Regions from separate parts of the Pseudomonas sp. VD-NE ins genome, predicted to be linked through region 1. Evidence: predicted binding sites of a transcription regulator. Region 1 holds the regulator's gene; each other region holds the start of a gene.
The links. The regulator FliA, encoded in region 1, starts transcription of late flagellar genes. The targets are predictions, from matches to a motif close to CTAAAGTTTNNNNNNNNNNNGCCGNTAA.
Positions count from the first base shown of each region.

Region 2: RMV17_RS22450 (methyl-accepting chemotaxis protein) is a predicted target of FliA. The motif match lies at 1,843-1,870, and genes of this name have one in related genera.
Region 3: RMV17_RS28710 (methyl-accepting chemotaxis protein) is a predicted target of FliA. The motif match lies at 4,013-4,040, and genes of this name have one in related genera.
Region 4: RMV17_RS14655 (methyl-accepting chemotaxis protein) is a predicted target of FliA. The motif match lies at 4,600-4,627, and genes of this name have one in related genera.

Region 1 is NZ_CP134772.1:1,829,867-1,837,355, forward strand. It holds gene flhA (flagellar biosynthesis protein FlhA) at 1-518, shown strand, start outside; gene flhF (flagellar biosynthesis protein FlhF) at 530-1,870, shown strand; gene fleN (flagellar synthesis regulator FleN) at 1,987-2,817, shown strand; gene fliA (RNA polymerase sigma factor FliA) at 2,814-3,554, shown strand; gene RMV17_RS08055 (chemotaxis response regulator CheY) at 3,721-4,092, shown strand; gene RMV17_RS08060 (protein phosphatase CheZ) at 4,111-4,899, shown strand; gene RMV17_RS08065 (chemotaxis protein CheA) at 4,954-7,224, shown strand; gene RMV17_RS08070 (chemotaxis response regulator protein-glutamate methylesterase) at 7,274-7,489, shown strand, end outside.
Region 2 is NZ_CP134772.1:5,031,960-5,039,448, forward strand. It holds gene RMV17_RS22450 (methyl-accepting chemotaxis protein) at 106-1,728, opposite strand; gene RMV17_RS22455 (transporter) at 2,005-3,027, shown strand; gene RMV17_RS22460 (inorganic phosphate transporter) at 3,278-4,891, shown strand; gene RMV17_RS22465 (LysR family transcriptional regulator) at 5,025-5,921, opposite strand; gene RMV17_RS22470 (SDR family oxidoreductase) at 6,041-6,799, shown strand; gene RMV17_RS22475 (multidrug/biocide efflux PACE transporter) at 6,947-7,384, opposite strand; gene RMV17_RS22480 (LysR family transcriptional regulator) at 7,474-7,489, shown strand, end outside.
Region 3 is NZ_CP134772.1:6,399,018-6,406,506, forward strand. It holds gene RMV17_RS28695 (YifB family Mg chelatase-like AAA ATPase) at 1-548, shown strand, start outside; gene RMV17_RS28700 (gamma-glutamyl-gamma-aminobutyrate hydrolase family protein) at 578-1,198, shown strand; gene RMV17_RS28705 (phosphocholine cytidylyltransferase family protein) at 1,206-1,919, shown strand; gene RMV17_RS28710 (methyl-accepting chemotaxis protein) at 1,932-3,908, opposite strand; gene RMV17_RS28715 (LysR substrate-binding domain-containing protein) at 4,091-5,011, opposite strand; gene RMV17_RS28720 (NorM family multidrug efflux MATE transporter) at 5,170-6,564, shown strand; gene RMV17_RS28725 (bifunctional diguanylate cyclase/phosphodiesterase) at 6,673-7,489, opposite strand, start outside.
Region 4 is NZ_CP134772.1:3,316,378-3,323,866, reverse strand. It holds gene RMV17_RS14675 (adhesin) at 74-649, opposite strand; gene RMV17_RS14670 (hypothetical protein) at 651-1,100, opposite strand; gene RMV17_RS14665 (AAA family ATPase) at 1,458-1,982, opposite strand; gene pnuC (nicotinamide riboside transporter PnuC) at 1,979-2,542, opposite strand; gene RMV17_RS14655 (methyl-accepting chemotaxis protein) at 2,838-4,472, opposite strand; gene RMV17_RS14650 (undecaprenyl-diphosphate phosphatase) at 4,778-5,608, shown strand; gene RMV17_RS14645 (DUF1294 domain-containing protein) at 5,605-6,036, shown strand; gene RMV17_RS14640 (MmcQ/YjbR family DNA-binding protein) at 6,156-6,515, opposite strand; gene RMV17_RS14635 (LysR substrate-binding domain-containing protein) at 6,512-7,420, opposite strand.

The sequences.
Region 1 (7,489 bases):
CGGGCGTGGTGTCGCTGTCGCAACTGCTCAAAGTGCTGCAAGCGTTGCTCGCCGAACACGTACCGGTGCGCGACATCCGCAGCATCGCCGAAGCCATCGCCAACAACGCCGCGAAGAGTCAAGATACCGCCGCGCTGGTGGCTGCTGTGCGCGTCGGCGTATCCCGCGCCATCGTCCAAAGCATTGTAGGCACTGAGTCGGAGCTGCCTGTGATCACCTTGGAACCAAGGTTGGAACAAATATTGCTCAATAGTCTGCAGAAGGCAGGACAAGGCTCGGAAGAGGGCGTTCTGCTGGAGCCAAGCATGGCCGAGAAGCTGCAGCGTTCGCTCATCGAAGCGGCGCAGCGTCAGGAAATGCAAGGTCAGCCGGTGATCCTTTTGGTCGCCGGCCCGATCCGCGCGATGCTCTCGCGCTTTGGCCGCCTCGCAGTCCCTGGATTGCATGTGCTGGCCTACCAGGAAATACCGGACAACAAGCAAGTGACCATCGTTGCGACAGTAGGGCCCAACGGCTGAGGTAGTGGTTTATGCAAGTTAAGCGTTTCTTTGCCGCCGATATGCGTCAGGCCATGAAGCTGGTTCGTGATGAGCTGGGCGCTGATGCCGCCATCATTGGCAATCGCCGCATTGCCGGCGGTGTCGAGCTGACGGCGGCACTGGATTACAAACTGTCGGCGCTGGCGCCACGGGTTCCGAACATGGAACTCGAAGACGAGCTGCGCAAGACCCAGTCGCGCATTGTCACCGCCCAGGCCGAGTTGAGCCTGCGTGGCGAAGCCGACGGCAATAGCAATCGCCAGATTTTCGCCGGGCTGCCGTTGACGGCCGGCCTGCCGCTGACCGCCGCTGAACCGCTGAGCGAGCCGACTTACGCCGCCCCGGCGCGTCCGGCCCCGGCGCCTGCGCAGTCTTCCGGTGGTGTTGATCCGCGTGCACTGGATTCGATGCGTTTTGAATTGAACAGCCTGCGCGAGCTGATGGAAGTCCAGCTCGGCACCCTGGCCTGGAATCAGCTGCAAGGCAGCCGTCCGGCGCAAGCCAACCTGTATCGCCGTCTGCAACGTATCGGCCTGTCCGGGCCGTTGTCGCGCGATCTGCTGGCGATGATCACTGATATCGAAGAACCGCGTCAGGCCTGGCGCATGCTCCTTGCGCATCTGGCGCGGATGATTGCCGTGCCGGAAGTCGAGCCGCTGGAAGAGGGCGGTGTGATCGCCATGGTCGGCCCTGCCGGCATGGGCAAGACCACTACACTCGCCAAGCTTGCCGCGCGTTATGTGCTGAAATACGGCGCGCAGAATGTCGCGCTGGTGAGCATGGACAGTTTCCGTATCGGTGCGCAGGAACAACTGAAGACGCTGGGCCGCATTCTCAATGTGCCAGTGACTCACGTCGATCCGGGTCAATCGCTGGTGCAAGCGCTGGATCCACTGCTGCGCAAACGCGTGGTTTTGATCGATACTGCCGGCCTGCAAGCCAGCGATCCGGCCCTGCGCATGCAGCTGGAAAGTCTGGCCGGGCGTGGCATTCGCTCAAAAAATTATCTGGTCTTGGCAACCACCAGCCAGAAACAGGTTCTAACCGCCGCTTATCACAGTTACAAGCGTTGCGGGCTAGCCGGCTGCATCCTGACTAAACTGGATGAAACGGCCAGCCTTGGCGAAGTGTTGAGCCTGGCGATCAGTCATGAATTGCCGGTCGCGTACCTGACCGATGGCCCACGGATTCCGGATGATTTGCATCTGCCGCGTCGTCATCAACTGGTCAGCCGCGCCGTCAGCGTGCAAATGCAGGAAGAACCCAGCGAAGAAGCCATGGCTGACATGTTCGCTGATATCTATCACAGCCCGACCAAGCAGGTAGGCTGAGGTATTCATGAACAGTTTTTGTACCTACATCGATGGTCTGCCATGCATTGTTCCGTTTGTGAACGCGCAGCCAGTAATGTGGCCTCCGTCTATGCAAGACAAGGTAAAGAAATAACATGGGCAGCATGCATCCCGTACAGGTGATCGCGGTGACCGGCGGCAAAGGTGGCGTCGGCAAGACTAACGTGTCAGTGAACTTGTCTCTGGCGCTGGCAGAGCTTGGCCGTCGGGTCATGCTGCTGGACGCCGATCTGGGACTGGCGAACGTCGACGTTTTGTTGGGTCTGACCCCTAAACGCACACTGGCCGACGTGATCGAAGGCCGCTGCGAATTGCGCGACGTGCTGTTGCAAGGCCCCGGTGGCATTCGCATCGTGCCGGCGGCGTCCGGCACACAGAGCATGGTCCACCTGAGCCCGGCGCAACATGCCGGTCTGATTCAGGCGTTCAGCGACATCGGCGACAATCTCGACGTACTGGTGATCGACACCGCTGCGGGTATTGGTGACTCGGTAGTCAGTTTCGTACGCGCCGCGCAAGAAGTGTTGCTGGTGGTCTGCGACGAGCCGACGTCCATTACCGACGCCTACGCGCTGATCAAATTGCTCAACCGCGATTACGGCATGAACCGCTTCCGCGTCCTCGCCAACATGGCGCAGAGCCCGCAGGAAGGGCGCAACCTGTTCGCCAAGTTGACCAAGGTCACGGATCGCTTCCTCGACGTCGCTCTACAATACGTCGGCGCCGTGCCTTACGACGAAAGCGTGCGTAAAGCGGTGCAGAAGCAGCGTGCGGTCTATGAAGCCTTCCCGCGTTCCAAGTGCGCGCTGGCGTTCAAGGCCATCGCGCAGAAGGTCGACACCTGGCCGCTGCCCGCCAACCCGCGCGGCCACCTTGAGTTTTTCGTCGAGCGCCTCGTGCAGCAAACGGCAGGGCCCGTGCTATGACCGCAAGCGGTATGAACTACTACAAGAAGTCGGCACGTGACGCGCAGTACGAACTGATCGAGCGTTACGCGCCACTGGTCAAACGCATTGCCTACCACTTGCTGGCACGCTTGCCGGCGAGTGTGCAGGTTGAAGATTTGATCCAGGCCGGGATGATCGGTCTGCTCGAAGTCTCGACCAAATATGACGCCAGCAAAGGCGCCAGTTTCGAAACGTACGCGGGCATTCGAATCCGCGGCGCGATGCTCGACGAAGTGCGCAAAGGGGACTGGGCGCCACGCTCGGTTCACCGCAATACCCGGATGGTCAGCGACGCGATTCGCTCAATTGAAGCTAAAACCGGCCGTGATGCTAAAGATCACGAGGTTGCGGCCGAACTCCAATTGAGTCTCGACGATTACTACGGGATTTTGAATGACACCTTGGGCAGCCGCCTGTTCAGTTTCGACGACCTGCTGCAGGACGGCGAACACGAAGGGCTGCACGAGGATGGCGCGAGTGCTCATCTTGAGCCGTCACGCGATCTGGAAGATGAACGTTTCCAGGCAGCGCTGGCGGACGCGATTGCCAATTTGCCGGAGCGTGAGCGACTGGTGTTGGCGCTGTACTACGACGAAGAGCTGAACCTCAAGGAGATCGGTGAAGTCCTTGGCGTCAGTGAATCGCGGGTCAGCCAGTTACACAGCCAGTGCGCGGCCCGTTTGCGGGGGCGTTTGGGGGAGTGGCGAGCGCGCTGAAGGCAGTGTGGGGACACTGCGAACGAGGCTGGTGCGGTGATGAACGGCACCGGTCTTGCTCTGTTGTGCTCCAGACAGTCTTCGAGTGCTGCGCCGATTGATTGAAGTGGCGCGTCCAGGTGCTGGGCGCGTTTAAGACTGCTTGGAGGTCGAATTGAACAAAGACATGAAAATCCTCATCGTTGATGACTTCTCAACGATGCGGCGGATCATCAAGAACCTGCTGCGTGATCTTGGGTTCACCAACACCGTCGAGGCTGACGATGGCGTGACTGCCATTCCAGTGCTCAACAGCGGAAGCATCGACTTTCTGGTAACAGACTGGAACATGCCGGGCATGACCGGTATCGACCTGCTGCGCCACGTGCGTGCCGATGAAAAACTCAAGCACCTGCCAGTGCTGATGGTGACTGCAGAAGCCAAGCGCGAGCAGATCATTGAAGCCGCTCAGGCCGGTGTAAACGGCTACGTAGTCAAACCTTTCACGGCTCAGGCGTTGAAAGACAAAATCGAGAAGATTTTCGAACGCATCGGCTGATGAACGCGCGGGGGAGCTATGGAGCATAACGAATCTTCACAGGGCGATTTCGAGTCGACCCTGAAAAAACACGCGGTCGAACTGGTCGAAAGCCTTGAAAAAGGCAGGTTCGGCGACGCTGTGCAACTGATCCATGAGCTCAATCAGACCCGTGACCGTGGCCTGTACCAGGAAGTGGGCAAGCTCACACGTGAATTGCACAGTGCGATCGTCAACTTCCAGATCGATCCGAACATGCCGCAGGCCGAGGAAGTGTCGCAAATCACCGACGCCACCGAACGCCTGGGCTATGTGGTCAAGCTGACAGAGGCCGCGGCCAACCGCACCATGGATCTGGTGGAAAGCGCCACGCCGGTGGTCAATGGTCTGGCTGACGAAGCCCAGACGTTGAGCGCCGATTGGGGCCGCTTCATGCGTCGCGAGGTCGGGGCTGAAGAGTTCCGTGAACTGGCGCGCCGGGTCGACGGTTTTCTGTCACGCAGCAGCACGGACAACCGTGCGGTGTCGAGCAATCTCAACGACATCCTGCTGGCCCAGGATTACCAGGACCTCACCGGTCAGGTGATCAAGCGTGTGACCCAACTGGTCACCGAAGTCGAAAGCAATTTGCTCAAACTCGTGCTCATGGCCAGTCAGGTCGACCGCTTTGCGGGCATCGAACATGACCGCGCCGCGATGCTTGCAGAAAAAGATCCACAAAAACATCTCTCGCAGGGTGAAGGTCCGCAGATTCATGCCGATAAACGAGAAGACGTTGTGTCCGGTCAGGACGATGTGGACGATTTGTTATCCAGCCTCGGGTTCTAGAGTTTTGGAATTTTAGGTTTTTTGGGTTTTTAGACCTGTAGGAGCACCCCATTAATGAGCTTCGGCGCCGATGAAGAGATCCTTCAGGATTTCCTGGTTGAGGCCGGCGAGATTCTTGAGCAACTGTCCGAACAACTGGTCGAGCTGGAAAGCCGTCCGGATGACGCAGATCTGCTCAACGCAATTTTTCGCGGTTTCCACACTGTAAAAGGGGGCGCCGGCTTCCTTCAGCTCAATGAGCTGGTGGAGTGCTGTCACATCGCCGAAAACGTGTTCGACATCCTGCGCAAGGGTGAACGTCGCGTTGATGCAGAACTGATGGACGTTGTCCTCGAAGCGCTGGACGCGGTGAACAGCATGTTCACTGAGGTTCGTGAGCGTGCGCCGATCACCGCGGCCACCCCGGAACTGCTGGCCGCCCTGGCGCGTCTGGCCGAACCGCAATCGGCGGACACAGCCCCGGCTTCGCCAGTGGCCGAGATGATCGAAGAACTGGTCGTCGAAGGCGACGCGTCGGGCGACATCACCGATAACGAATTTGAACAGCTGTTGGACTCGCTGAACGCCGTCAAGGCTGAAGCCGAAGCCCCGGCCGCTGCTGCCCCTGTGCAAACGGCCGCTGAAGCCGCGAGCGATGAAATCACCGATGCCGAGTTCGAGTCTTTGCTCGATCAACTGCACGGCAAGGGCCAGTTTGCGGTGGACGCGGTTGCGCCAGCGGCGGCAGCCCCTGCGGCTCCGGCCAAGGGCGACAGCTCTGATATCACCGACGACGAATTCGAAGCCCTGCTCGATCAGTTGCATGGCAAGGGCAACTTTGCCGTCGATGCGCTGGAGTCGGCGATTGCGTCGGCACCTGCGCCAGCCGCACCGGTTGCTGCGGCGGCCGGTAGCGATCTGATCAGCGATCACGAGTTCGAATCGCTGCTCGACGAATTGCACGGCAAAGGCAAGTTCTCCGAAGTCGGCACCGCCGCTGCTGGCAGAGCTTCGACCGTCACCACACCGGCTGCCAAGGCACCGGCCGCTGCTGCAGCGCCCAAGCCTGCTGCCAAGCCTGAGCCGAAAGCCGAAGCGCCAAAACCGGCCGCCGCTGCTGCACCGGCTCCGGCCCGTGCGCCGGCAACACCGCCACCGGAAAAACCGGCGAGCGAAGCCGAAACCACCGTGCGCGTCGACACGGCACGTCTCGACGAAATCATGAACATGGTTGGCGAGCTGGTGCTGGTGCGTAACCGTCTCGTGCGTCTGGGCCTGAACAGCGGCGATGAAGCCATGCAAAAGGCCGTGTCGAACCTCGACGTGGTCACGGCTGACTTGCAGACCGCCGTTATGAAGACGCGGATGCAGCCAATCAAGAAAGTCTTCGGGCGCTTCCCGCGTCTGGTTCGAGATCTGGCGCGTCAGCTCAAGAAAGAGATCAACCTGGAACTGGTGGGTGAAGAAACCGACCTCGACAAAAACCTTGTCGAGGCCCTGGCCGACCCGCTGGTCCACTTGGTGCGCAACGCCGTCGACCACGGCATCGAGTCGCCGGAAGAACGCGAAGCGTCGGGCAAGGCCCGTGGCGGTCGCGTGGTACTGGCAGCCGAGCAAGAGGGCGACCATATCCTGCTGTCGATTTCCGATGACGGCAAAGGCATGGACCCGAACGTCCTGCGCGCCATTGCGGTAAAACGCGGCGTGATGGACAAGGACGCGGCCGATCGCCTCAGCGATACCGAGTGCTACAACCTGATTTTCGCCCCGGGTTTCTCGACCAAGACCGAGATCTCCGACGTGTCCGGCCGCGGTGTCGGCATGGACGTGGTGAAGACCAAGATTTCCCAGCTCAACGGTTCGATCAACATTTACTCGACCAAGGGCCAGGGCTCGAAGATCGTCATCAAGGTGCCGCTGACCCTCGCGATCATGCCAACCCTGATGGTGATGCTCGGCAATCAGGCGTTTGCGTTCCCGTTGGTCAACGTCAACGAAATCTTCCACCTCGACCTGTCGACCACCAACGTCGTCGACGGTCAGGAAGTGGTGATCGTGCGGGACAAGGCGCTGCCATTGTTCTACCTCAAGCGCTGGCTGGTCAGCTCCGCCGCTCACGAAGAGCAGCGTGAAGGCCACGTGGTGATCCTTTCGGTGGGCACTCAGCGGATCGGCTTCGTCGTCGATCAACTGGTCGGTCAGGAAGAAGTGGTCATCAAGCCATTGGGCAAAATGCTGCAGGGCACTCCGGGCATGTCCGGCGCCACCATTACCGGTGACGGCCGCATCGCGCTGATTCTCGATGTTCCAAGCATGCTCAAGCGTTACGCCGCACGGCGTATTTGAATCCGGGGCGGCGGGGCGATAACGTCCCGCCGCACCTAATGGAGTGTTTATGGCAGTCAAAGTCCTGGTGGTGGACGATTCGGGTTTTTTCCGCCGCCGCGTCTCGGAAATTCTTTCTGCGGATCCGAGCATTCAGGTGGTCGGCACCGCAACCAACGGTAAAGAGGCGATTGATCAGGCGCTGGCGCTCAAGCCGGACGTGATCACCATGGACTACGAGATGCCGATGATGGACGGCATCACGGCAGTGCGGCACATCATGCAG
Region 2 (7,489 bases), 3.2 Mb from region 1:
GGCTCCAATGCCGGTTATAGATAACCGGTCATCGACCACGGCCGCCTCAATTTGAGATCGACTGTGTACCGACTCGGTATCCGAACCGGTACACAGTCAATTGCGTCAGGCGCTCAGGCGCGCAGTGACTTCGTTCAGTTGCCCGGACAGACCATGCAGGTTCTGGCTGGCGCTTTCGGTGCGCTGCACGTTGTCGAGGTTGGTGCTGGCGATCGAGGTGATCTCGGTGAGGTTGCGCGAGATGTCTTCGGCCACCGAGGTCTGCTCTTCCGCAGCAGTAGCGATCTGACGGTTCATGTCGCGGATCGCTTCCACGGCGTGCGTGATGCGCTCCAGCATCGCGCCCGCCTGGGTCACTTGCTCAACGCTTTCATCACTGCGCGTCTGGCCGCTGTCGATGGCTTGTGCGGCGTCCACCGCACCGGTCTGCACGCTCTGAATGATTTGGTTGATCTCGATAATCGACTCGGCGGTGCGCTGCGCGAGATTACGCACTTCATCGGCGACCACGGCAAAACCACGCCCGGCCTCACCAGCCCGCGCCGCCTCGATCGCAGCATTGAGCGCCAGCAGGTTGGTCTGTTCGGCGATGCCGCGAATCACTTCCAGCACTTTGCCGATACGGCCGCTGTCGGCTTCGAGACGACGAATCACCGAGGCGGTATTGGCGATTTCACCGCGCATCTGGGTGATCGAGTGGATGGTGCTCTGCATGACCTTTTCACCCTGCTGCGCAGACTGATCGGCATCGTCAGCCGCACGCGCGGCGTCTGCGGCGTGACGCGCCACTTCCTGGGCGGTGGCGGACATTTCGTTCATCGCCGTGGCCACTTGGTCGGTGCGATTGAACTGCTCGTTGGTGCCGCCGGCCATGGTCGTGGCGATCGCATTCAACTCACCGCTGGCGCTGTCCAGATCACTGGCGCTGCGTTGCAAACGGGTGAAGGTGTCGGCGAGGAAATCGCGCAGGGTGTTGGCAGCGGCGGCAAGATTGCCCAGTTCATCCTGACGGTCGCTGACCACACGCTCGGCCAGTTTGCCGCGACTCAACTGCGTGACGTAATCGATCAGTTTGCGGATCGGTTCGACCAGGTTGCGGTTGACCAGCCACAGGCTGAGCAGGCCGATCAACAGGCCCGACGCGAGCATCACCAGCAGACCGAACAACACCGTACGATCGGCCTCGGCACTGATCAGCGCCGACTGCTCTGTCCCTTGCTTGCGCAACTCGCTGACCAGTTCGCTCATCTGATCGCTGGTGGCGCGGTCAACGCCTTTGACCGCGGCGTCACCTGCCGTTGGATCGCCACCAGCCGCCACGTAGGCATCGCGGCCCTTCTGATAGGCGGAACCGAGTTGACGATGCTCATCACGCAAACGTTCGATGCGGCTTTTCAGGCTCGGCTCGAGGCCTTTCTGGCTGGCCAGTTCTCCGAGGATGTTTTGCACATCGCGCTGGCGATCTTCGAACTGGCTCCAGTATTTGGCCAGGTCCGCCGGTTGTTTGCCGCGCAGCAGAACGTTTTTCCACTCCTGCACCTGCACCTTGAATTGCAGGTTGGCTTCGTCGATCAATTGCGAGGTGTGCAAGGGACCGGCGATCAACTGGCTGTAGCTTTGCACGCCGTTGGACAGGAAATGAAAACACGCCAGCGCAATCAACAGCATCGCCAGCAGGCTGCCGCTCAGCAGGGCGAGAATTTGCGCTCTCAAGGATTTTTGCAGCATCGAAAGATACTCAGGACAAGGATGAGGCACGCCCGGTAAGGCGTGAAAGTTTGCCGGACATCCATGTCGGCGAGCCTTGGCTCATGGCCAAGCGCGCGCAACGTAACCTAAGCGTGATCGGCGCACCAGAGCGCTTCTTGAAGAGAATCCGACCACCGGTAAGTCGCTGATTTGACGTCACTTTGCTGTCACATAAATGTCATGTGACATTGCGATGATGCGGCTCAGTGAACCTGCCATTTGCGCACCGACGCACCCTCCTCGCAGCGAGCCTTCATGAACCACAGCCTCGATATCAGTCATCGCGATCCTGATCTGTTTGGCCTGCTCTACGGCTATCGCTTCCTGCCCGGCGAACGGGGCCGCGAGGTCGACTCGGCCACGGCGTTGCGCTGTTTGCAGGACGACAGCGACAGTGGCGAATTTCTTTGGCTGCACCTCAATCTGGCGCATGCGGCGTGCGAGCGCTGGATGAAAAGTCATCTGCAATTGCCCGAAGAATTTTTCGAGGCGCTGCACGAAGGCTCGCGTTCGACGCGCATTGAGCATGTCGACTCGGCGTTGCTGGCGGTGGTCAACGATGTGGTGTTCAACCTCAGCAGCATGGTCTCCTCGGATGTGTCGACGCTGTGGGTTTGTGTGCGCAGCAAACTGATCGTCAGCGCGCGCTTGCAACCGCTGCACTCGGTGGACAAATTGCGTTCGTCGGTGAAGGCCGGCGAGCGCTTTCGTTCGCCCTCGGAACTGCTGGTGCACCTGCTCCGTGATCAAGGCGAAGTGCTGACGCAGATCGTGCGCAAGACCAGCCTGAGCGTCGATCAGGTCGAGGACGAATTGCTTTCCTCGCGACTGTCGACCAACCGCGCCGAACTCGGTGCCAATCGTCGGGTGCTGGTGCGTTTGCAACGGCTGCTGGCGCTGGAACCCGGATCGCTGCTGCGTCTGCTTAACCGGCCGCCGCCGTGGTTGCAGAAGGAGGACGTCAAGGAACTGCGCAAATCCACCGAGGAGTTTGCGCTGATCATCAACGACCTCACTGCCCTCGGTGAGCGGATCAAATTGCTCCAGGAAGAGATCGCCGCCAACCTCAACGAACAGAGCAACCGCACGCTGTTCACCCTGACGGTGGTCACGGTGCTGGCGCTGCCGATCAACATCATTGCCGGTTTTTTCGGGATGAATGTGGGTGGCGTGCCGTTGTCGCAGGATCCACAAGGGTTCTGGATATTGGTCGCGCTGGTGGCGACGTTTACCGTGATTGCCGGGCGTTGGGCGTTTCGCAAGCGCGGGGATTATTGACCACCGAACCTTATGTCCAGCACAGATCCCCTGTGGGAGCGAGCCTGCTCGCGAAAGCGATCTGTCATTCAACAATGATGGTGACTGACACTCCGTCTTCGCGAGCAGGCTCGCTCCCACAGGGGACCTCATCGGCCTTAAGACCGACGGCGGGATTAATCAGCCCAAACACTGACATGGCGCAGTCTCTCTGTAACATTCTGCAACGATCATGGGCGACATTCCTTCCCTCGCTCAGGATTGTCCGCTCATGGCTACTCCCTCCCTGACCGCCAGCCCCGCGTCCGCCGCCAGCGGCAGGCCGGCCCTCGACAAGAAAACCGGCCCGTTTACCTACGTGATCTTTTTCGCCGTGCTGGCGATGGGAATGCTGTTCACCGCTTACAGCCTGATGCACGACATGCACGAACTCGGCACGGTGGTCACCACGTGGACGCCGTTCCTGCTGCTCGGAGTGGCGCTGCTGATTGCCCTGGGCTTTGAGTTCGTTAACGGTTTCCATGACACCGCCAACGCCGTCGCGACGGTGATCTACACCCACTCGCTGCCACCGAATGTCGCGGTGGTCTGGTCGGGGTTCTTCAACTTTCTCGGTGTGCTGCTTTCGAGTGGCGCGGTGGCGTTCGGCATCATTGCGTTGCTGCCGGTGGAGCTGATTCTGCAGGTCGGTTCGTCTGCCGGCTTCTCGATGATTTTCGCCCTGCTGATCGCGGCGATCCTGTGGAACCTCGGCACCTGGTGGTTGGGCTTGCCGGCCTCGTCGTCGCACACCTTGATCGGTTCGATCATCGGCGTCGGTGTGGCCAATGCCTTGATGCACGGCCGCGACGGCACCAGCGGTGTCGACTGGGCGCAGGCGACCAAAATCGGTTACGCCTTGCTGCTGTCGCCGCTGGTGGGTTTCGGTTGTGCGGCGCTGTTGCTGTTGGCACTGCGGGCGTTCGTGAAGAATCGTTCGCTGTATAAAGCGCCGGAAGGCAACACGCCGCCGCCATGGTGGATTCGCGGTTTGCTGATTCTGACCTGCACCGGCGTGTCCTTCGCTCACGGCTCCAACGACGGCCAGAAAGGCATGGGCCTGATCATGTTGATTCTGGTCGGCACCTTGCCGATGGCCTATGCCTTGAACCGCACCATGCCGGAAGAACAGTCGTTGCAGTTTGCCGCCGTGGCGCAAGTCACCCAGCAAGCGCTGGTGAAAAGTGCACCGCTGCCGACGCCGGCCGATCCGCGTGCGGTGCTCTCCGATTACGTGCGCAGCAAGGACGCCACGCCACAACTGATTCCCGCCCTCGCCGCCCTCACCGGGCACATTGGCGAAGAAGTCAGGGGCTACGGCTCGCTGGCAAAAGTCCCGGCCGAAGCCATGGGCAACGTCCGTAACGACATGTACCTGGCCAGCGAAAGCATTCGCCTGATGGACAAGAACAAGGTCGGCAATTTCGACGCTGACACCAGCAGCAAGCTGCAACTGTTCAAGCAACAGATCGACAACGCCACGCGGTTTATTCCGCTGTGGGTGAAGATCGCCGTGGCCATCGCGCTCGGGCTGGGCACCATGGTCGGCTGGAAGCGGATTGTGGTGACGGTGGGTGAGAAGATCGGCAAGACCCACCTGACCTATGCGCAGGGTGCATCGGCGGAAACCGTGGCGATGCTGACCATTGGCGCGGCGGACATGTTTGGTTTGCCGGTGTCGACCACGCATGTGTTGTCATCCGGTGTGGCCGGGACCATGGTCGCCAACGGTGGCGGGTTGCAGATGAAGACCATCCGTAATCTGTTGATGGCGTGGGTGCTGACGCTACCGGCGGCGATCCTGCTGTCAGGCAGCCTCTATTGGCTGTTCACCCAGATCTTCTGATCCGCACAACTCCCCTGTAGGAGCTGCCGAAGGCTCGGGCCGCGATCGGACGATCTTTTGATCTTGTTTTTAAAAAGCAAAATCAAAAGATCGCAGCCTCCGGCAGCTCCTACATTTGGATTTGTGGTGTTGGTTAGAGCGCGGAGCGAATCAGATCGCCCAGCCAGTCCATAAACACCCTCACCCGCAACGGCAAATGCCGCTGCCGCGCGTACAACAATGAAATCCCCATCGCCGGCGCGGTGAATTGCGGCAGCACGGTCACCAGTTCACCGTTTTCCAGATGCGGCTGCATGCCGGTGCGCGGCACCTGAGTAAGACCGAAGCCTCCGAGGCACGCCGACTCGTAAGCGTCAGTGCTGTTGACCGTAATGCTGCCAGCCATCGGCAAGCGCTTAACCTGACCGCCCTCCTCATACACAAAGCCTTCCGAACGCGAACCGAGTACGCCCACGTAATGCACCAGCCGATGCTGCGCTAGGTCCTCCAGCGTCTGCGGCACGCCATAGCGCGCGAGGTACGCGGGGCTGGCGCAGTTGACCATGGGAAAGTCACCGAGGTGTCGCGCGACCACTGATTGATCCGGTTGCGCGCCAATCCTCACCACGCAATCGAAGCCTTCGCTGAGCAGGTCGACGCGGCGGTCGGTGCTGCTGATTTCCAGCTCCAGATTCGGGTGCCGATCCATGAACTGCGGCAGGCGCGGCATGATCAGGCGCCGCGCGAGAATGTTCGGCAGGTCGACACGAATGCGCCCGGTCAGCGACGCCTCATCCTGGCGGAACAAGCCCTCGATCTCATCCATGTGCGAGAGCAGATCCTTGCTGCGTTCGTACAGCACCAGACCGTCCTGTGTCGCCTGTACCTTGCGTGTGGTGCGTTGCAGCAGACGCGTGCCGAGTAACGCCTCCAGCGCCTGCACATGCTCGGACACGGTTGATCGCGGCAGTCCGAGATTTTCCCCGGCGAGGGTAAAACTCGACAGTTCGCTGACCCGCACGAAAGTACGCAGCAGTTCCAGTTTGTTCATGGCGGGCCTTTGATTGTTCGGCTGAGCCGATCAGTGATTCCGGATTCACTCTGTTTATCACCTCAGGGCGGATAAATAAACTGAGTCCCATCACCACTCACCGCATCGAGGAAGCTTCCATGAATCGTAAAATCGCATTGATCACCGGCGCCAGCCGTGGCCTGGGCAAGAACGCCGCTCTGCACCTCGCCGCTCAAGGCATCGACATCATCGGCACTTACCACAGCCGTGCTGATGAAGCTCAAGCGCTGGTGAAAGAAGTGCAAGCACTTGGCGGCAAAGCCGTGATGCTGCAACTCGATGTTGGCCGCAGCGAAAGCTTTTCTCAATTCGCCGGGCAGGTCGAGCAAGCCTTGGCGCAAACCTTCGAGCGCCAGCGTTTTGATTTCCTGATCAACAATGCCGGGGTCGGCCTGCATGTCAGCTTCGCCGAGACCAGCGTGGAGCAATTCGACATGCTGATGAACGTGCATTTGAAAGGGCCGTTCTTTCTGACTCAGCAACTGCTGCCGCTGATTAACGACGGTGGTCGGATCATCAACATCTCCAGCGGCCTCGCGCGTTTCACGATCCCCGGCGCCAGCGCCTATGCAGCAATGAAAGGCGCGATCGAAGTGCTGACCCGCTATCAGGCGAAAGAACTGGGTGCGCGGCAAATTGCCGTGAATACCCTGGCGCCCGGTGCGATTGAAACCGACTTTGGTGGCGGTACCGTGCGCGACAATGCGGCGGTGAATGCGATGGTCGCCGACAACACTGCGCTGGGGCGCGCCGGTCAGCCGGATGACATTGGCGGGGCATTGGCGTTGTTGCTGTCGCCGGGGGCGCAGTGGATCAATGGTCAACGGGTTGAAGCCTCTGGCGGCATGTTCCTTTAATCAACGCTGAAACACCTTCCCTTGTAGGAGCTGCCGCAGGCTCGGGCCGCGATCGGACGATCTTTTGATCTTGCTGTTAAAAATCAAAATCAAAAGATCGTCCGATCGCGGCCCGAGCCTTCGGCAGCTCCTACACGGGGATCGAGGTTAGTTCTGACAGGCGTTGCGGGTCATAAAGCGCTCACGCACCACGTCATAACCCCAGTGATACACGTAGGTGTACGGCAGGAAAAACAGCAACACGCCGATGTCGAGCAAAAACGCCTGCCACAGGCTGACCGACAGCCACCAGGCAATCAGCGGCACGCCCATCACGATCAAACCACCCTCGAACAGCAGCGCGTGCACCACCCGTACCCAGGCGTTGTGCGCAACGTTCAGGCGTTCCAGCAGACGGTCGAAGAAACGGTTGAACACCACGTTCCAAGCGAGCGCCAACAGCGCGATCAGCACCGTCACTGCGCCCATTTCAAGCATCGGTTTCTGCATGATCCACGCCAGCAACGGGGTGCAGATCAGGATGGCCAGCAGTTCGAAACCAACGGCCTGGAAAATACGTTCAGTGATGGATTTGTGGGCAGTCATGGCCTGAGTCCTTGAGTGAAGATGGTTGCCATGATCTATGCTCGCATCGATACTTCATAACCAATAACCATCGATCAAGGCGATAGTTGATGATTTCGCAGGAAG
Region 3 (7,489 bases), 2.1 Mb from region 1:
AGCCTTTGGAGTCGGGGTTCATCGTGATCGCCCGGGCCAAGGATCGCGTGCGTTTCCCCGCGCGCTTTCAGTTGGTGGCGGCGATGAACCCTTGCCCCTGTGGATATCTTGGTGAACCCAGCGGCAAGTGTTCGTGCACGCCGGACATGGTTCAGCGCTATCGCAACAAGTTGTCGGGTCCCCTGTTGGACCGGATCGACTTACACCTGACGGTTGCGCGGGAGGCGACAGCGCTGAACCCTGCGGTAAAGCCAGGAGAAGACAGCGCCAGTGCGGCCGCGTTGGTAGCCGAAGCCCGCGAACGCCAACAGAAACGCCAGGGTTGTGCCAATGCGTTTCTTGATCTGCCAGGCCTGCGTCGCCACTGCAGGTTATCCACAGCCGATGAGACCTGGCTGGAATCAGCCTGTGAACGGCTGACCCTGTCACTGCGCTCGGCGCACCGGTTGCTCAAGGTCGCCAGGACGTTGGCCGATCTGAGCCAGGAAAAAGACATCACGCGCGAACACCTGGCGGAGGCATTGCAATATCGGCCGGCAACACAGTGAACATCGGCGCGCCGAGTGGAGTTGATGTCATGAAAGTGGTCGCGATCAGCCAGCGTGTCGATACCCACCCTGAGCGCGGCGAAAGCCGTGATGCGCTGGATCAGCGCCTGATCGCGTTTGTGCTGGCGGCAGGCTTTATCCCCGTGCCGGTCCCCAACCGTTGGCAAACCCCTGACGACCTCGATCGTTGGCTGGCAGCGGTAAACCCACAAGCCATCGTGCTGTCGGGCGGCAACGACATCGGTCAGTGCCCGGCTCGCGACTTCACCGAAAACAGGCTGCTGGACCACGCCCATGCACGCCATCTGTCATTGTTGGGAATTTGCCGGGGCATGCAGATGCTTGCGCACTGGTCGGGTGTCTCGCTGAAACCGGTCACCGGCCATGTACGCACCCGGCATCAGCTATCCGGGCAGATCGTCGCCGAGGTCAACAGCTATCACACCTTCGCCCTCGCCGATTGCCCGCTCGGGTTCGAGGTGCTGGCGCGCAGCGAGGACGGCGAAATCGAAGCGATCCGCCACCTGCAACGACCGTGGCAGGGCTGGATGTGGCACCCGGAGCGCGAGAACGATTTCGCGTCGCACGACCTTCAGCGTCTGCAGCAACTGTTTGGCGAAACCGATTCCACTGAAGAATTCACGGGATAGCCCTGTAGTGAAAGCCATTATTCTGGCTGCCGGACGTGGCAGCCGCATGAAAAGCCTCACCGATGAACGCCCAAAATGTCTGGTCGAGTTGCGCGGTAAACCGCTGCTGGAATGGCAGCTGGAGTCATTGCGGGCAGCGGGTATCAGCGACATCGCGGTGGTGACGGGTTACAAGCGCGAGCTGCTGGCAGAGCGTGGCCTGAGCGCGTTTCACAACCCGCACTGGGCCGAGACCAACATGGTTTCGTCACTGGCCTGCGCCGAGTCCTGGCTTCAGGGCGAGCCGTGCATCGTCAGTTATTCGGATATTTTCTACAGCCCTGTGGCCGTACAGTCGTTGATCAACAGCGACGCAACGCTGGCCGTAACCTACGCCCCCAACTGGTTGCAGCTGTGGACCGAGCGTTTCGGCGATCCGCTGCTGGATGCCGAAACCTTTCGCCTGACCGCCGCGCACACGCTGGCCGAAATCGGCAACAAGCCGCAATCGGTGGACGATGTTCAGGGACAGTACATGGGGCTTTTGCGCTTCACGCCCGAAGGCTGGGCGGAAGTCCTGCGGCTGCGTGCAGAACTGTCGCCGCAGCAACGCGACAGCATGCACATGACCAACACCCTGCAACGCGTTATCGATGCCGGTCGTGTGCCGATTGCAGCTGTCGCCTACACCGGCGAATGGGGAGAGGTCGACTCCAGTGAAGACCTCTCGGTGTATCAATAAGGCACCGGCGCCTTAACGGAACCGGTCAACCTCCTGACGCAGTTCGGCCGCCAGACCTTCCAGTTCCTTGGCGGTCACGGCCAGGTTGGACACCACTTCGCGCTGCTCACTGTTGGCCATCGCAATGCTTTGCAGGTTACTGCTCAAAAGAGTCGCGGTGCTGCTCTGCTCCTGCGTCGCGGTGGTAATCGCGGCAAACTGCTGCCCCGCCGAACGGCTCTGCTCATCAATGCGCGCCAGCGCCGAGGCGACGTTGGCGTTACGCGACAAACCTTCCTGCATCAGCACATTGCCCTGTTCCATGGTGCTGATCGCATTGCCGGTTTCCTGCTGGATGCTGTGGATCATGCTGGAAATTTCATCAGTCGCCTGACGAGTACGCGAAGCGAGGCTACGCACCTCATCGGCCACCACGGCGAAGCCGCGACCTTGTTCACCGGCACGTGCCGCTTCAATCGCGGCGTTGAGCGCCAGCAAGTTAGTCTGTTCGGCAATCGAAGTAATCACGCCAACGATGCCGCCGATTTCCTGCGAACGCTGACCGAGGGTGTTGATCACGGTGGCGGTGCTGTTCAGGGCACCAGCGATTTGCTCCAGCGAGGACGACGCTTCTTCCATCGAGCTGCGGCCAATCTGCGTTTGCTGGGCATTTTCCTGCGCCAGACGCTGGGTCGCGCCCATGTTGTCGGCAATGTTCAGCGAGGTTGCGCTGAACTCTTCCACCGCGCCGGCCATGCTGGTGATTTCGCCGGACTGCTGTTCCATGCCTTCGTAGGCACCGCCGGACAAACCGGACAGCGCCTGTGCACGGCTGTTAACTTCTTGCGAGGCACGACGGATGTGCTCAACCATGGTCGATAAAGCCTGACTCATCTGGTTGAACGCGCGCGACAACTGGCCGATCTCGTCATTGCTCGACACGTTCAGGCGCACGCTCAGATCACCGGCGCCCAAAGCCTCGGCCTGACGCACCAGATCCCCCAGAGGCGCCAGTTTGCTGCGCAGCAGCCAGACCACCGAACCGACCGCCAGCAACATCGCCAACAGACTGCCAATCGCCAGTTGCGTGCCGACACTCCAGGTCACCGCGCGGATCTCGGATTTCGGCATGCTCGCCACCACCGACCACGGCCCGCCATCGAACGGCACGGCAATGCTGTAGAAGTCTTCAGCGGTGTCGCTCCAGAACTCACCCTTGCCCGGTTTCGCCGCCAGACCTTTGATCACCGGAACGGCTTGATCCAGCGCTTGCACACCCGCCGGTGCGACCAGCCATTTGTTTTGCTCATCCAGCAACGCCAGCGAACCGCTCTGGCCGATGCGGAAGCGCTTGAGGTTGTCGAACTGGATGTTCTGCGCATCGGTGTAATCGAAGCCGACGAACAACACCGCAATCACCTTGCCGCTGCCGTCACGCACCGGCGTGTACTGAGTCATGTAGGAGCGATCGAACAGCAAGGCGCGACCGACATAGCCCTGCCCCGCCATCAATTTTGCGTAGGCCGGGTGCGCATGGTCGAGCAAGGTGCCGATGGCGCGCGTGCCGTCCTGCTTGGTCAGCGAGGTACTGACCCGCACGAAGTCTTCGCCGCTGCGCACGAACAGGGTGGCGACGCCAGCGGTCATCTGCTTGAACTCGTCGACTTCCTTGAAGTTGTTGTTCAACACTTCGCTGCCCAGGTGCAGTCCCGGGGTCTGGGTGCCGGCGACTGTCACCGGTTCACTGGGGTGAATGCTCAAACCCGCGCTGAAGCGCTTCTCGAACAACCCGCTCAGGCGCTGAGTGCTTTCACGCAGCGTGCCGTGGAAGGTGCTCAGTTGGTCGGCCAGCAGCCGCGCCTCACTGGCCAGATGCTCTTCACGGGTGGCGAGGTTGGCCGAATCCAGCGAACGCAGGGCGAACACCGTACTGCCACTGATGACTATCGCCAGTATCACGGCGAGGGCGAGGCCTAACTGTGAGGCGATCCGAGCGCGAGGTTGAGACATGACAGCTCCTGGCCGAACTTTCCGATCCTCCTTGATCGCAGCTCGGATAATTTTTAATAGTGGGGGTGAATCGTGGATACCGGCACGACGGTTCCACATGCACGTATTCGGCGGTAAAGCCGAATACTTGAGCGAGCAGCAGGGTTATGGCACAAGGCCGGCATTGTGGCGGCTCGAACGTTTCAGCTCAAGCGCGCAACCGCAGGCAACTCCATGGCGCGGACTTCGCCTTGGAGGAAGTCGCTGAGGCGGCGCAAACGTTCACCTCCCGGGCGGGTCTTTGGCCACACCAGGTAATAATTCAGTCCGCTGGCGACGGCGGTCGGCCACGGCAGGCTCAGTCTTCCTTGTGCCACATCTTCGGCGACCATCAACAGATCGCCCATCGATACACCGTAGCCGCGCGCCGCTGCGATCATCCCTAACTCGAGGGTATCGAACACCTGTCCGCCCTTGAGCGAGACCTGATCCGACAGTCCCATGTGCTCCAGCCAACTGCGCCAGTCGCGGCGATCCGGGGTCGGATGGAGCAATTCGGTGGACGCCAGCCGGGCCAGATCCCACGGCTGATCATTCAGCAGGTTCGGCGCACCCACCGGGATCAGCTCTTCAGGAAATAACAGGCTGGCCTCCCAGTCCGGCGGAAAATGCCCGTCACTCAGCAGCACAGCGCAATCGAACGGCTCATCGTTGAAGTCCACCGAATCGACATCCATCCAGGCGCTGGTCAGTTGCACTTCGTTGCCCGGCTGCAAGTGACGGAAGCGACTGAGCCGCGCCAACAGCCAGCGCATGGTCAAGGTCGACGGCGCCTTCATGCGCAGAATGTCGTCTTCGGCACGCAAGGTATTGCAGGCTCGTTCCAGAGCAGTGAAGCCTTCGCGGATGCCGGGCAACAGCAGACGGGCCGCTTCGGTCAGTTGCAGATTGCGCCCGCTGCGATGGAACAGCCGGCAAGCGAAATGATCTTCCAGGGTTCGAATATGCCGGCTGACCGCACTCTGGGTAATCGACAACTCCTCAGCCGCACGGGTGAACGAGCTATGTCGCGCCGCCGCGTCAAATGCGCGCAGGGCATACAAGGGAGGAAGACGACGCGACATACAGAAAGCTCCTATAGCGGGATGCAGCCAGTCTGACAAAATCTGCTCAGGATGAGTTTTAATCATGCAACCCATCCTTTTTATCCCTTTGTGCAAAGCCTGCCAAGGCCTGAGAATCGACGGTCTCCTGTTCCCTCTGAAATTGAGTGGTAATGACCATGCAGCATCCTGTGCGTACCGAACTCTGGGCCATCCTGCGGCTGGCAGGGCCGTTGATTGCTTCACAGTTGGCGCACATGTTGATGGTGCTGACTGACACCCTGATGATGGCGCGATTGAGTCCTGAAGCGTTGGCCGGTGGCGGTCTCGGTGCGGCGAGCTATTCGTTCGTGTCGATTTTCTGCATCGGGGTGATTGCGGCGGTCGGCACTCTGGTCGCGATTCGCAAGGGTGCCGGCGACATCATCGGCGCCGCACGCCTGACTCAGGCTGGTCTGTGGCTGGCGTGGTTGATGGCGCTGGGCGCCGGGTTGCTGCTGTGGAACCTGAAACCAGTGTTGCTGCTGTTCGGCCAGACCGAAACCAACGTCAACGCCGCCGGGCAATTCCTGATTGCCCTGCCCTTCGCCCTCCCCGGCTACCTCAGCTTCATGGCTTTGCGCGGTTTCACCAGTGCCATTGGCCGGGCGACACCGGTGATGGTCATCAGCCTGGCCGGCACCGTAGCGAATTTCCTGCTCAATTACGCGCTGATCACCGGCATGTTCGGCCTGCCGAAAATGGGCCTGACGGGGATCGGCCTGGTCACGGCAATTGTTGCCAACTGCATGGCGTTGGCGCTGGCCTGGCATATCCGTCGGCATCCGGCGTATGACGCTTATCCGCTGCGCGCGGGCCTGTCGCGGCCGAATCGGCAGTACCTGAAAGAGTTGTGGCGCCTCGGCCTGCCAATCGGCGGCACGTATGCGGTGGAAGTCGGTTTGTTCGCCTTCGCAGCTCTGTGTATGGGCACCATGGGCAGCACGCAGTTGGGCGCGCACCAGATTGCCCTGCAAATTGTCTCGGTGGCGTTCATGGTGCCGGCGGGGATGTCGTACGCGATCACCATGCGCGTCGGCCAGCATTACGGCGCCGGGCAACTGAGCGATGCGCGGATGTCCGGGCGGGTCGGGATCGTCTTTGGCGCCGTGGTCATGCTGGGTTTCGCCATGGTGTTCTGGTTGCTGCCGAATCAGTTGGTCGGGTTGTTCCTCGATCACAATGACCCGGCGTTTGCCGAGGTGATTCGCCTCGCGGTGAGCCTGCTGGCAGTGGCGGCGTGGTTCGAGCTGTTCGACGGCACGCAGACGATTGCCATGGGCTGCATTCGAGGGCTCAAGGATGCCAAGACCACGTTTCTGGTCGGGCTCGCCTGCTATTGGCTGATCGGTGCACCGGCGGCATGGTGGATGGCGTTCCATTTGAACTGGGGGCCGACAGGCGTCTGGTGGGGGTTGGCGTTGGGCCTGGCGTGTGCGGCGGTGAGTTTGACGCTGGCGTTTGAATGGAAGATGAAGCGGATGATTCGGCTGGAGCCGCAATCTCAGGGCTTCAACATCCCTCAACCTGAATGAAGTTCCCCTGTGGGAGCGAGCTTGCTCGCGAAAGCGGTGTACCTGACACATGTATATTGAATGTGTCGCCGCCTTTGCGAGCAAGCTCGCTCCCACAGGGTTATGTGTTCAGCTTACGATTTCGAGGGCTGACTGCTGGCTTGAGCCGAAGGTCAGGTACTCAACCAACTCCGCCAACGGCAACGGCCGGCTGATCAGATAACCCTGCACCTGATCGCAGCCAAACCCACGCAACAGTTCTAGCTGTTCAGGGGTTTCCACCCCCTCCGCCACCACTTCCAGATGCAGGTTGTGCGCGAGATTGATCATCGCGTGCACCAGTTTGCGGTTCTCTTCGCGCTGCTCCATGCCGCCGACAAAGCTTTTGTCGATCTTCAGCAAGGTGATCGGCAGGCTGTTGAGGTGCACGAACGAGGAAAACCCGGTGCCAAAGTCATCCAGCGAGAAACGCACACCGAGACGGCCGAGAGCATCCATGGTCTGCTTGACCAGATCACTACGGCGCATCACGGCGGTTTCGGTCAGTTCGAATTCCAGCCACTGCGCCTCAACGCCACGCTCGGCAATCAACCGGCTCAGCGTCGGCAACAACTGACTGTCTTGAAACTGGCGGAACGACAGGTTGATCGCCATGTGCAGTGCCGGCAAACCGCGTTCACGCAAGGCCTGCATATCGCGCAGGGCCCTGGAAATCACCCAGTAACCCAGCGGCACGATCAAACCGCTCTGCTCGGCCAAAGGGACAAATTCACTCGGCGGCAGCAAACCGCGCTCACCATGACGCCAACGTACCAACGCTTCGAGGCCGACAATCTGGCCATCCTGCATATTCAGACGGGGCTGGTAATGCAGCTCCAGCTCATCGCGGCGCAAGGCCCGGCGCAACTCGCTTTCGAGGTCGGCCATGCTTCGCGCGTTGCGGTTG
Region 4 (7,489 bases), 1.5 Mb from region 1:
GGTGTTTCTCCATCGTGCTTATTAGTTGGTTAAGTGTTGGTACTTTCTAATTGCACTGCTTTTGTTGTTTGGGTCAGTCAGCGACCCGGATGCTCAGGGTGTTAGCCATACGGTTCCCCACCCCGGCACTCTGGTTCACCTGAATTACCCCGCGGCTGCCGGTGAAGGCCTGATCACTTGTCGTGACCTGGCGACTGCCGGGTGAGGTACCAGTTGCTCCTGAGCTCGGTAAAAGCGCCACGTTCTGTTGGGAAAGGGCACTGTCGTCAACGCTCTGCGGGGCAGCACTGATGCTGATGCGCGTGACGTTGGCCATCTGGTTGTTGGCGCCGGCACCCTGGTTCACACCGAGGATCCCGTTGCCATTACTGAAAGCGTTGCCGCCAATGGTTGCGCTGGCATTCGTCGAAGGATTGGCGGGTGTATCGATCGTTTGGCGAACATTGGTGGTGGCGCTGGCTGAGGTGCCAATGGCGATCGCCTTGGTGTTGGTCTGTTGCATCTGGTCGCCAGCGGCCTGGTTGACGTTGTAGTTGCCGCGGTACTGAATGCCGGTGTCCTGAATGTTCGCGTTGTTCACTGAGCTGGGGTCGGCCGCCATGGCACTGGCGCAGCCGAAGAGGGCAAGCAGGAGCAGGCAACGATTCATCTTATTGGCCTCCAGCCATGCGGGTCAGCGGCGCAAGGCCTGCGCCCATGGCGCGGTTGACGGTATTGGAGATGGATCCGCCGGCGCCGCCGCCGTGGCCGCTGCTCATGCCGGGCAGGCCGTTGGTATTGGTCAGGGTGTTCATGCCGGGCAGATTCGCCGTCGGCGTGCTGATGTTGCCGCGGATCGAAGAGCCACTGGCCACGCTGGCAAACTCGCCGTCATTGAGCTCAGTGCTGCTCATCGCCTGATTGATGCGGCCTGAAGGGTTGGCATTGACGGTGGTTGGGTAGGGGTCTTTACCGCCGCTACGACCAATAGGAATCGGCTGAACATCGCGATTGAGGACAATCACGCCGTTACCCTCTGCCTGCACGTTGAAGCTGATCAATGTGCTGGCTGCTGATCCGATCAGCAGAAGGCAGGTCAAACCTTTTTGGATGTTCCCCACGGCTGCAATTCCTTCTTCAGTGGGCTGGCCCTAGTCAGCGTTGTGAAGGAGAGAGCGAAAGCTATGCCGCTTTTGGAATGTTGTTGAATTTCAATGGTTTGTGTTTTCAGCGTGCACACTTGAAACACAAGCTGTTTCAAGGCTGAAACACGCTGGGTTGCGCTGAGCTGTCTATCGGCTGAGCAAAGCTCTGGAACAAGGGTTTGCGGCGGTGTGTTTCAACCGCGTAACAACTCGCATGACAAAGCCATGAACTGCGCTGAAACGGGCCCTTTGCAACTCACGGAGTGTTTCAGGAACGGACACTTTGCCCCCAAACCAGGGGAAATCGCTGGGTAATCTGACCCGCTGACCGGGTCATTCAGCCAGCAATTGCTCGACGGCGGCAAAAGCCCGGGTCTGGCGTTCGGCCCAATGGCCCTGAATGACCTGGAAACGCTGGTGGTGGTGTTCAAGCCATTCTTGCGTAGCCTGGTAAAACGCCATTCGCTCGTCCAGATCCGGTTGGCAGCGCTGACCGTCATCGGTCCAGTCGATCTGCTCAGGCGAGAGTAAAAGATGCAGGTCGTAATGCCGCGCCAGCAACTCTGATTCCAGCCAGTCCGGGCAATCGCCAAACAGCGTCTGGCTCCACAGTATGTTGCTCAGCAAATGGGTGTCGAGAATCAGCAGCGCCGGTTGTTGTGCCCGCGCTGCATCTTCCCATTGCAACTGACCCCGAGCGATATCAGGGATGTCGGCCAGACAGGTGTCACGGGGATTGAGTTCGATAAAGCGGCGCACGTACTCATCCACGCGCAAGCCGCCAAAGCGTTGTTGCAGGCCCGCCGCCAGCCAGCTCTTGCCGGTGGATTCGGGCCCGGTCAGGACCACGACCTTCATGTGCGCAACGCCGGGTCAGCGCGCCATTCGCGAAAGCCCTGGATCGCCAGCAGGGTAAACAGACCGTACAGCGCAGCGGTCAGGTACAACCCTTTATAGATGAACAAGCCGACAAAGATCACATCGAGCACGAACCACAGTGCCCAGCACTGCAGGCGCTTCTGCGCCATCCACAGTTGCGCAACCAGGCTGAAACCGGTGAGCGCAGCATCGAGCCACGGTTGCGCGGCGTCGGTCCAGTGGGCCATGGCCGCACCGAGCAGCAGGCTGCCGACGGCACCTGCACCGAGGCCGATCAGGATAGAGCGTTGATCGAGTCGGGTGACCTCACGACCGTCATGCATCGTCCCGGCGCGGGTCCATTGCCACCAGCCATAGACTTGCAACGCGGCGTAGATCACTTGCAGCAACATGTCCGAGTACAGCTTTACTTCAAAGAAGATCCAGCTATAGAGCAGCACCATGACCAGGCCGATTGGCCAGCACCACGGATTCTGTTTGACCGTCAGCCATACGGCAATCACACCAAGGGCGGCGGCAAACAGTTCAAGCCCGGACATGTAGGTTCCTTGGGGGAAATTGAGGAGGGGCGGATTGTACTGCATTGGGCTAGGTGCTGATGATCGCTGTAGATCAAAAGCCCCTCACCCTAACCCTCCCGAAACGTCGGACCGCCCGTAGGGAGAGGGGACTGACCAAGTTGGATGTTCGAGATACGCCGACCTGATCTTTCTGCGTTGAATCCATAATCGACTCGATTTTTCAGGTCGACGTATAGCTTGAGACACCTCGGTCAGCCCCCTCTCCTCGGGGAGAGGGCTGGGGTGAGGGGCGGGCTCACCAAAGTTACACGGGTCAGACGCGGAACTGGCGCAGGAGGCCGTTGAGTTGCTCGCTCAATTGACCAAGGCGCAGACTGGCCGCACTCGACTGTTCGGCCGCGATCGCCGTGCTGTGCGAGAGGCCGGCCGCTTGGGTGACGTTCTGATTGATGTCCTCGACCACATGCGCCTGCTGCAAGGTGGCGCTGGCAATCGACGCATTCAGACCATTGAGATTACGCAACGCTTGGCCAATAGCATTCAGACTGGCGCCGGCCAATCCCGCTTGCTCGATGGTCAATTGCGACGCTTTGCTGCTGTCGCCGATCACCTTCACGGCGGCTTCGGAATGGTTCTGCAGGCGCTCGATCATCGACTGGATTTCCGCGGTCGACTTCTGCGTACGCTGCGCGAGCAAGCGTACTTCATCCGCCACCACGGCAAACCCGCGACCTTGCTCACCGGCCCGCGCCGCTTCGATCGCGGCGTTGAGCGCAAGCAGGTTGGTCTGCTCGGCAATCGAACGGATCACCTCCAGCACGCTACCGATCTGCGTACTTTCTGCTGCCAGGGTACGAATCACCTCAACCGCTTGATCAATAGTCCCGGACAGCTTGTCGATCTGCTGCAGGCTGCCGTCGATATTGATCTGGCCCTGTTGCGCCTGCGCTTCCGCATCGCGCATTTCCGCGGCGGCGTGCTCGGCGTTCTTCGCCACGTCTTGCACGCCATAGGTCACCTCGTTGATCGCGGTCGCCACCAGTTCCATCTGCTGCGATTGCTGCTGGCTGCGTTGCTGCGCCTGCGAAGCATCGTTGCCCAGTTCGCTGGACGATTGGCCCAGTGCACTGGCCGACACCTGCAAATCACCGATCACCCGCCGCAGTTTGGCGGTAAAGGCGTTGAAGTGATGCGCCAGCTCAGTGACTTCATCCTTGCCATGGGTATCGAGGCTGCGGGTCAGGTCGCTTTCACCGCTGGCAATGTTGGCCATGGCGTTCACGGTTTCCTGCAACGGACGCACGATGCTGCGCGCGATCAGGATCACCAGCAACGCCATGATCACGGCAATCGCCAGGCCGATGACCGTAGCCTTGATCACCTGCCCCTGGAATTCAGCCTGGACGTCGTCGACGTAAACCCCGGAACCGAGCACCCAGCCCCAAGGCTCGAACAATTTGACGTAGGAGGTCTTGGCCACCGGCTCACTGGCACCCGGTTTCGGCCAACGGTAGTCGACCATGCCGGCGCCTTTGGCCTTGGCGATGGCAACCATTTCGTTGAACACTGCAAAGCCGTCCGGATCGCGGATCGCCGAGAGGTTCTGGCCTTCGAGTTTTGGGTTGGTCGGGTGCATGACCATCACGGGCGTGAGGTCGTTGATCCAGAAATAATCGCTCTGGTCGTAGCGCAGGCCGCGAATCGCCGTCAGCGCCTGCTTCTGTGCCGCGTCTTTGCTCAAGGTGCCGGCGGTTTCGAGATCGTGGTAATAGGTCAGCAGGCCGCTGGCCGTCTGTACCACGTGCTGGGTTTTCTGGGCCTTGGCGTGATAGAGATCGTCGTGGATCTGCTTGAGCATCAACATGCCCAAGGTCAGCAACATGACCACCGCCACAATCAAGATGAGCCACAAGCGTCGGCTGATCGACACACTGCGCAAGCTGTTCATAACGCTGTCACTCCGGATTCTTTTTCTTGTAATAAACGACCGCCAGCATCCAACCACGATTTCGTGAGCGGGCATACGCGACCCAAGTCGTATAACGCGGCAGCGCTATTAAGGCTTGTCTGTTAGGATTTCGGCCCCGCGCGTGAAAACCTGAATCCAAATTGATATTTCACGGAATTTTGACCGTTTCGTGTGGATCCTGTGCGTGCGGAATCGGTACAGCCATAACCAGCTACGCTGATCGCAGTGAACGCTAGAAAAATACTATCGGAGCATGCCAGCGCGCATCGCTCTTTGGGGGATTGATGGATCTTTGGACGGCCTTGCAGGCACTGATACTAGGAGTTGTAGAAGGGCTGACGGAGTTTTTGCCCATTTCCAGTACCGGACACCAGATCATTGTTGCCGACTTGCTGAATTTCGGCGGCGAAAGGGCCATGGCGTTCAATATCATCATCCAGCTCGGCGCGATTCTCGCGGTGGTCTGGGAGTTTCGGCGCAAGATTCTCGACGTGGTCATCGGTTTGCCGACCCAGCCGAGCGCCCGGCGTTTTACCGCCAATCTGCTGATCGCTTTCTTGCCCGCCGTTGTGCTGGGGGTGATCTTTGCCGACCTGATCCACGAATACTTGTTCAACCCGATCACCGTCGCGACCGCGTTGGTGGTGGGCGGCATCATCATGTTATGGGCGGAAAAGCGTCAGCATGAAGTGCACGCCGAAACGGTCGATGAGATCACCTGGAAAGATGCCCTGAAAGTCGGTTTCGCCCAATGTCTGGCGATGATTCCCGGCACCTCGCGTTCCGGCTCGACGATCATTGGCGGCTTGTTGTTCGGCCTGTCGCGCAAGACTGCCACCGAGTTTTCGTTCTTCCTCGCGATGCCGACCATGGTCGGAGCGGCGGTCTATTCGGGTTACAAGTACCGCCACCTGTTTGTGCCGGCGGACTTCCCGGTGTTCGCCATCGGTTTTGTCACGGCGTTCATCTTCGCCATGATCGCCGTGCGCGGCTTGCTCAAGTTCATCGCCAGCCATAGCTATGCGGCGTTTGCCTGGTATCGGATCGTGTTTGGCCTGGTCATTCTGGCGACGTGGCAGTTTGGCTGGATCGACTGGGCGGCGGCCAAGCCATGAGTGATTCCCGCGCACGCCGCCCTGAAGGACGACCTTCGCGCGGCAACAACATCCAGAACCTGAAGCTGAAACTGCTGGTTCTGTTGATCGTCTGTGCGCTGCCGTTGTTCGGCTCAGTGTCGATGTGGCTGCGCGGGATTTCGCTGGTGCCGTTAGCCGCTTACGGGATCGTCAGCGTGCTGGCGTTCTTCATGTACTGGGCTGACAAGCGCAAGGCGCAGACGGATGCCTGGCGCACGCCGGAAAACATCCTGCATGCGGTGGAACTGGCCGGCGGCTGGCCTGGCGCGTTGATCGCCCAACAAGTGTTCCGGCACAAGACGCGCAAGGTCTCGTTTCAGATTCTGTTCTGGGTGATTGTCGTATTGCACCAAGTGTTCTGGATCGACCAGCTGTTTCTCGGCTCGAACCTGTTGACCCTGTTCTAAAGAACTGCAAAAACCAATGTGGGAGCGAGCCTGCTCGCGAAGAGGCCGTATCAGACAACATCATCGTTGAATGAAAGTCCGCTTTCGCGAGCAGGCTCGCTCCCACAGGGAGATCGGGGTTACAGCAATAATCCGATTTGGGTCTTTTTCGGCAACTTGCCCACCACCAGTTGATGCGAGCGCTGCAGCAAACCCTGCAACTCCTCGGCACCCAACGGGTAGGGCGGATGCATGATGATCCACTGTGCCCGCGCCAGATACGGCGCCGGATGAATCCCCGGGCGGTCGCAATGACCGAGAAACAGATCCTTGTCGACCTTGAACGCCAGTGAATCCCCACGCAGCCCCTGCAAGGCAAACATCTTGTTGCCGGCAATCGAAAACACCCGCACGCCGCCCCACTTGTAATCTTCCCGAGCCCCGGGCAATGCCAGGCAGAACGCGGCGACGTCGGCTTCGTTCATCTTTCCTTTGCTCATAACAACCGCTCCCCACAGGCATTGAACGACTCGACCAGATGATCGATCCACGCGCGCACCGCCGGCATCACGCCGCGTCGATGCGGATACACCGCTTGCAGCCAGCCGCCGGGCAACGACCACTCTGGCAGCAATTGCACCAGGGTGCCGTTTCTCAGTTCTTCTTCGCAGTACATCATCGGTAGCAACGTAAAACCCTGGCCGGCCAGCACGCAGGCTTTGCGCACAATGAAGTCGTCGATGCCCAGGCGTGCTTCCATGTTCAGCTCAAAACTGTTGCCCTGCTGATCGAACAGGCGCACATGAACCAGACGATCCGCCTCCAGCGCGCCGAGCACCGGCAGCGTTTTCAAGTCTTGTGGATGGTGAATCGTTTGACCCTGGATAAACGCCGGGCTGGCCACCACGACCATTTGCGCCTGGCGCAGACGCCGGGTGACCAGCAACGGATCCTCATCTCCATGTTCACGCACGCGCAACGCCACATCAAAGCCTTCGCCGACCAGATCGACGCGGCGATTGAGCAGAACGACTTCAAGTTGCACCTGCGGGAATTTACCGAGAAATTCGCTGATCACCCACGGCAGCATCTCATGCGCCAAACCGGTCGGGCATGACACCCGCAAACGTCCACGCGGCTCACTGGACATGCTGGCGACCGCTTCATCGGCCATTTCCGCTTCCAGCAACATCGCCTGACAGTGACGCAGATAACGTTCGCCAACCGCCGTGAGGTTGAGTTGTCGGGTGGTGCGCTGCAGCAAACGCGCGCCAAGGCGTTCTTCCAGTTCGGCAATGCGCCGCGACAGGCGTGACTTGGGAATGCCCAGCAATCGCCCGGCCGCGGCAAAACCGCCGGCCTCGACGACTTTGGCGAAATAGTAGAGATCGTTGAGGTCTTGCATTGGGAAATCCAACTGTTCTATCAGTGGGACAAACTATCGCATTTAAGGCGGCTAATAATCCATTGGTTT